DNA from 3 places in the Radiobacillus sp. PE A8.2 genome. Region 2 is predicted to be linked to each of the others. Evidence: riboswitches for the same ligand, from Rfam matches in the RefSeq annotation. Region 2 holds a riboswitch; each other region holds the start of a gene.
The links. A riboswitch is a leader RNA that binds a small molecule or an ion and turns the genes downstream of it on or off. The one in region 2 is predicted to bind thiamine pyrophosphate.

Region 1 (2,272 bases), on a different contig from region 2:
GTTTTCCAGTCACTGCAATAGGGACATTAAGTTTACGGGAGGCTTGATGCGCAATCGCTACATGGTCTCCTGGCGATACAGCGTCAACACCCTTCATCTTCATATCAACCCCTGCTAGAAAACTAATTTCTCCGAGATTTCCTCGAATAAGAGAAACTTGTACGTTTTCTAAAATGTTTTGTGCGGCATCTACTCGAAATCTAGTTGCACCGATGCCTACTGGGTCCAAAACAACAGGGATACCTTTTTTATTTGCAGCTTTACCGGCTATGATCATTGCTTCAAGCTGTAGTGAGGTCAATGTACCCATGTTTAATACTAGTGCATCCGCATGCTGCACCATCTCAGCAACCTCTTCTACAGCGTTAGCCATCACCGGTGCAGCACCGACCGCATACAATCCATTAGCTGTAAAATTGCTAACGACTTGATTTGTAATGTTATGTACCAACGGCTTTTTGGTTCGAAGCTGATCTATCAAAGAAGCATTCTTGATCATTCTTCTCTTCCTTTCACCTGATTTGGTAGCCCTTTTAACCGATATCCCCAATGATTAGTTGGACCATTGCCTTTACCAACACCTAGCGAATATTGGATGGCATCAGTAATAAATTTTTTCCCAATTGTTACAGCTTTCGCAATCGATTTTCCTTTGGCAAGTTCTGCTGTAATAACTGCCGAGAACGTACAGCCTGTTCCATGCGTATGCTTCGTCTCTGTGCGAGCAGACTTATAATAATGAAAATCTTGTTTATCGTATAGCACGTCAATCGCTTCTCCGGATAGATGACCACCCTTAACGACAGCCGCTTTCGCCCCAAGCTCATTAACAATAACCTTGGCAGCACGTTTTGCATCGTCGATATTATCAATTTTAAAATCTACTAATATTTCTGCTTCCGGGATATTTGGTGTAACAACCGTAGCTAATGGCACTAACATATCTCTAATTACTTTCCGCGATGGTTCTTCCATTAAAGCATGGCCACTTTTGGCTACCATTACTGGGTCAATTACATAATCTACGGATTTGTCTTTCAAAAAATCTGCCAGCATTTCCATCATTTCAATTGTTGCAATCATGCCTGTTTTAACTGCATCTGGCTCGATATCATTAAATACCGCATGCAATTGCTTTTCAATAAAAGAAACGGGTAGATTATAAATTGCATCAACACCTAGTGTGTTTTGTGCCACTATAGAAGTGACAACACTCATACCGTAAACTTCTCTTTCCTGAAATGTTTTTAAATCTGCCTGTATACCAGCTCCTCCTGTAGGATCTGTTCCAGCAATCGTTAGTGCAGTAGTTATCTGGTTCATTTATCTATTCTCCTCCCTTTAAGTCAGAACTTTAAAGCGTTTTTCCCCATACAAAAAACCGCTACCAAGAAACTGGAGCGGTTTAAAATGAACCATTGATCATTCATATATAATTTCCTGCTCCACTTTCCTACGCTGGTATTAACCAGTTCAGGTTCTAAGGGACAAAGGAATTCTCCTTATCTCAGCCGTACAGCGCCCCTAGCGGATGTATAACTATTCCATTTGTTTCAATAAACCATGTTTTAGAATAGTTGTCAAATGAGGCAATACCATTCACAGTAAAAATCAGTATGATGAAATTGACTAAAATCTCTCAAGTAAAATATTCAACTTTTGCTTCTGGAAAGAGCGTCGCTAATTTGCTTTGAATGGTGTCTTTGATTTGCTCTTGTTCATTATCAGTATAAACGTATTTACCAATCCCGTATCTTCCCCATTTATATTTTCTTTTGGACTCATCCAATTCCAGCTTTGACATCGGGTAATTTTTTTGAATAACTCGTTTTGCTGGTTTTGTAAAACGGTGCTGGATCAATTCGAACGTTAAATCCTTTTTAGCGAATGCAGGTAACTCCGCTTCCAGTTTATCAAGCATTTCGGTATAGCCTTCCTGCCATCCCTCATGCAAATAGATAGGCGCAATGATAAAACCTAGCGGATAGCCCGCCTCAGCAACCTTGATTGCCGCTTCAATTCGTTCATCAAGCCTGGACGTTCCTGGTTCAAAATACTTTATCATGTAATTATCATTAATACTAAAGCGAAACCTTGTACGCCCTTGATGATCTGCATCCAGCAAGTGATCAACGTGAGCAAATTTCGTTACGAAACGAAGTAAACCGTGCTCTGATTTACCAAAAAACTCAATTGCCCTTTTTAATGAATGTGTTAAGTGATCTACGCCTACGATGTCAGAGGTACAAGATGCCTCAAAACGTGTTATTTC
Region 2 (2,272 bases):
CTTATCCATGTAATCATTCTCCTTATCCTTTTGTAATTAGAATAACCTCAATGAATTGCCCTATGTGTAAATTGGTAGAGAAAAAGCCCAAATCAGTATCGATTCAGGCCCTCTCTTATGATTGCTTCGTATCTAACGGTTTTAATTTCGCTTCAATTTGTGCACGTTTATCTTCAAAAAATGGCGGTAATGCAACAGTTTCACCTAAGTGTTCAACATCTTCATCTGTAGCAAAACCAGGTCCATCTGTTGCTAATTCGAACAATATCCCATTGGGCTCTCTAAAATACAGCGATTGGAAATAATAGCGATCCACCAGACCTGAATTCGGCATCCGGTTTTGTCTGATTATATCTCTCCAAGCTGATAACTCCTGTTCGTCATGTACTCGAAAAGCTACATGGTGCACACTGCCACGGCCAGGTTTTTCCTTTGGCAAATCTGTTCTGTGCTCAATATGCACCTCTGCACCAGTGCCGCCTTCACCTGTTTCATATACTTCAATATTAGGCTGACCCTCGACAAAGGCAGGATAACTTCCAGCATGTCTAAAACCCATGATCTCGGTTAGTACTTTTACAGTAGGCTCTGGATTCGGCACAGTGAGCCTAACCGGACCTAGACCAATAATTCCTTTGTTTTGCGGAACTGGCGCCTTATCCCACGGTGTACCACCGGCCACGCCTTTGTTATTTTGATCAGAAACGAGTACTAGTCGCTGACCCTCGTGATCTGTAAAGTGAAGGACTTTTCTACCAAATTCCTCTGTTATCGCTTCATGCTTGACATTATGATCCGCTAACCTGCTTTTCCAAAAATCCAACGCCTCATCGTTCGCTACACGAAGAGCTGTAAAGGAGATACTATTATTTCCTTCATATGTGTGTCCTGCTCTCGGGATTTCAAAGAACGTTAAATCTGTACCTGGATTACCAACCTCATCTGCATAAAATAAATGATACATACTCGTATCGTCTTGATTAACAGATTTTTTCACCAAACGCATGCCTAGTACTTTCGTATAAAAATCATAATTATCCTTTGCAACAGCGGTAATGGATGACACATGATGTATACCCTTTAGTTCCATCCTACACACTCCTTTATTTATTTATTTAGATTAAGCTGATTTGTGTAAATTCATTCAACAAAGCGTCACATATATTTTATGTAAATTATTATAGTTGGTAATTATCTCGATTTCAAGATAATTGCTTTACTTTTAGTCTGTTTACCTTTTTTCTTCCCTATGCTATAGTGAAATTAATCAATTGAATAGAAACTACTAGGGGTGCCTATGGATGTGTAGGCTGAGAGAAGAGCACAATGCTTTTTAACTCTAAGGACCTGATCTGGCTCGTACCAGCGGAGGGAAGTAGTACGGAAAATCATACTATTTGGTTATAAACCAGGTCCTGCTTGTCATGGATCTGGTTTTTTTATTTTTATTTAGGGGGAGCTATTTATGAGGAACAACACAAGATTATTAACGACAATGGCAATTTTTGTAGCAATCGGAGTTATCGGATCATCAATTCTTGGATTTCAGATTGGTGTCGCAAAGGTCTATCCGATTCAACACGCGGTCAATGTTATGGCAGCCGTAGTGTTAGGACCAATTCCAGCAGTGACTATCGCTTTTACGATTGGATTACTACGGAACTTATTAGGCTTAGGAACTTTGCTTGCATTCCCAGGTGGTATGATTGGCGCACTATTAGCAGGATATTTGTATCGTTGGACAAAAAAGAAATATATGGCTGCAACCGGTGAAATGATTGGTACAGGTATCATCGGCGCACTGTTCTCTGTCCCATACGCCAATGTGTTAATGGGAACTTCTTACGGGGCACTTGGATTTATTCCTAGCTTTTTAGCTAGTAGTGCTTTAGGAGCTGTTATTGGTGTATTGGTGTTAAACCGTGTAAACCTAGAAAATATGGTTCCGAAAGAGCTACGATCATAATTTATGAAAATCCTACTGAAAACGCATGGATGTATAAACATCCATGCGTTTTCTAGTTCAGACCTTACCCAGATTCACGTAGACCTGATTCAACCTTATCAACTTTCCCGCGATTCACACGGAATTGTGTTGTCAATATAACACCAGTAATTACGATAAATGTACCGATTATTTGCATTACAGTGATCGTTTCACCTAACCAAAGGTAGGCTCCAAGCATCGTAACGACTGGAAGAAAATTTAAAAATACAGAAGCCTGTGATGCACTTAATAAATCAACGGCTCGATTATAAAAAACTAACGCAA
Region 3 (2,272 bases), on a different contig from region 2:
GTGGAGGTTGGAATTAACAAGATTAAGCGGCCAGAAGCGCACTTTTTGTCCCAAATTACCGTTTTGATAATTTGCCCGTCCTGGAGAGACCCTATCTGCTAAAAACAACCCATTGAATTAAAGTAAAATAATAGTGATTGTTGTCCGCACGCAACGTATCGTAGGTATGTGGAATTACAAAAAAATAACAAAAAGCCAGTATGTACTGACTTTTTTGTTATCCACTCAATATTAAAACGGCCACTTTTCCAAACTATAGCCCATTTCCCAAAAACCATACTCGTACTGACTACTTATAATAAAGTGTTGTTTCATACGATCACGATCTTCATCGGTTACCGTTTCTGCAATTTCATCTAATCTTGCAATCTGTTCTTCCACTAATGTCCTAAACCATTCTCCGCCGTAAGCGGCGATCCATTCTTTATATATCGGTTCTTCGGGTGTATGTTCTTTTAATCGCTCACCAATTTCATAATAAATCCAATAGCAAGGTAAAATCGCAGCAATGATATCACCTAAATGACCATTATAGGCAGCGCGATACAAATGTGAAGTGTAAGCGTAAGCGGTTGGAGTGGCAACAAAGTTCTCTTGCTCCTCCTCCGTGATGCCAAGCAACTCCGAAAATTTTCTATGTAATCCTAGTTCGGCTTCATATGTGCCTTGAGCATGTGCAGCTAATCTGTTCGTTGTATGTAGATCTTTTGCCTTTGCTGCACCTAATGCTTGTACTCTTGCAAAATGGGATAAATAATAAGAATCTTGCATTACATAATGACGAAAACACTCAACCGCTAATGTGCCGTCACCGATTCCTTTTACAAACGGATGGTTAAAGCTTGCTTTCCAAATGTCCTTCGTTTCTTCTCTTAAAAGCTGTGAAAATTTCATTTTATTCATCTCCTTTTTTGTGTTTGTAATCATTTATTGACAAACAAAAACACTTCCTACTGAGATAGAAAGTGGAGACGTAATGAAACAGAGTCAAATAGACAGCTATTCCCTACTCCACTTCCCTACGCTGGTTTGACCAGATCAGGTTCTAAGGGTCTTAAAGTAACACTTTAATCTCAACCTTTAATTGCAATATGCTGCATAAGGCACCCCTAGCGGAAAATAGTACTATTAAATTGTGCTTTGAAGCTTATCATAACATGCGTACAAATGTTGTCAAACGGAACCGATAATAAAAAGCCTCTTGATCAGTATGTCAAAAGGCTCAATCAATTGGAGTGATTATTTATGAAAAGCTAACACTGCAGGTTGCACTTGCTTGTTGTTAGCACGAAATTTTTTCTTGCGCGTGAAGAATCTTTCAAGCTTTTCAACGAACGACAATACAAGAAACGTCAACAAAACAGTTAAGGATACCACGTAAAGTGAAAATAACATCTTTACTATCCCCTTTCTTCCAAAATTTCTTCATATATTAATGAATGCATCTATATAATACCAAATATAGCTAAAAAGTAAAGGTTAAATTAGAAATTCTTTAAAATTCATTTAGTTTCTTTAATAATTATCTATTTGCTCTAATTTTATCTTAATCATAAGAGGGGTGAATTGTTCTTTTTAAAAGAATTAAATCATAAAAAAATGAGCTCTCATCATTATTTGAGCTCAAAAATTTATCCGTCTTTAACTTGTACTTTTGCAACCAATAGTTTAATCAATAGTCCAATGCATAGACCGAGTACTAAGAACAACATTGGTAAGAAAACAGGACCAATCAAATGATCAAATATTTTTATCTTCGCAGAAAAAATTAATCCTACTGTTAAAAAATAAGCGCCAAATACAAAAGGAAGATAACTTAAACTGTTCATCTCTCCCTCAGCATCTCGATAAGCATCCCACATGGCAAACATATATAAACAAGGGTAAAACATCAGCCATTGATAATCAGTTACTTCAATGGCTTTGATTATTTCTCCTGTAAATGAGTATACAATTGCTAAGTTAAAATTGCTCTGCACGTTAACAAGAAATTCTAAAAAGATGAATACTATTCCCTTTAAAAACTGACCGTTTAGTATTTGACCAAAACCTGGTAAAGCAATACTCCACAATAAAGCTTCATGCTTTTTTGGTTTGTATTTTATCATCGTAAAGACCTTTCATCTGTCATTAACAATCAAACATTGATGACTGTTTTTTTATTTAGCTTTATCAAGTTTAGTATCCCACTTAATTGTAAAAAATATTACAGCGTTATCATTTTCCTATGGTAGTTCTAATTATTCATATTTTTCCCATAATAGATCTCGTC

Region 1: it holds a riboswitch for thiamine pyrophosphate, as region 2 does, so the genes downstream of both, thiD (bifunctional hydroxymethylpyrimidine kinase/phosphomethylpyrimidine kinase) here and thiW (energy coupling factor transporter S component ThiW) in region 2, are expected to answer to the same signal.
Region 3: it holds a riboswitch for thiamine pyrophosphate, as region 2 does, so the genes downstream of both, tenA (thiaminase II) here and thiW (energy coupling factor transporter S component ThiW) in region 2, are expected to answer to the same signal.

What each region holds. Positions count from the first base shown of each region.
Region 1 is NZ_JBJGXI010000038.1:12,913-15,184, forward strand. It holds gene thiM (hydroxyethylthiazole kinase) at 1-499, opposite strand, end outside; gene thiD (bifunctional hydroxymethylpyrimidine kinase/phosphomethylpyrimidine kinase) at 496-1,323, opposite strand; TPP riboswitch at 1,434-1,536, opposite strand; gene splB (spore photoproduct lyase) at 1,640-2,272, opposite strand, start outside.
Region 2 is NZ_JBJGXI010000016.1:23,160-25,431, forward strand. It holds gene ACI6MV_RS10285 (SDR family oxidoreductase) at 1-9, opposite strand, end outside; gene ACI6MV_RS10290 (ring-cleaving dioxygenase) at 116-1,090, opposite strand; TPP riboswitch at 1,278-1,391, shown strand; gene thiW (energy coupling factor transporter S component ThiW) at 1,466-1,966, shown strand; gene ACI6MV_RS10300 (DMT family transporter) at 2,031-2,272, opposite strand, start outside.
Region 3 is NZ_JBJGXI010000012.1:88,505-90,776, reverse strand. It holds gene tenA (thiaminase II) at 232-894, opposite strand; TPP riboswitch at 1,000-1,121, opposite strand; gene ACI6MV_RS08740 (hypothetical protein) at 1,240-1,395, opposite strand; gene ACI6MV_RS08735 (hypothetical protein) at 1,632-2,108, opposite strand; gene speD (adenosylmethionine decarboxylase) at 2,237-2,272, opposite strand, start outside.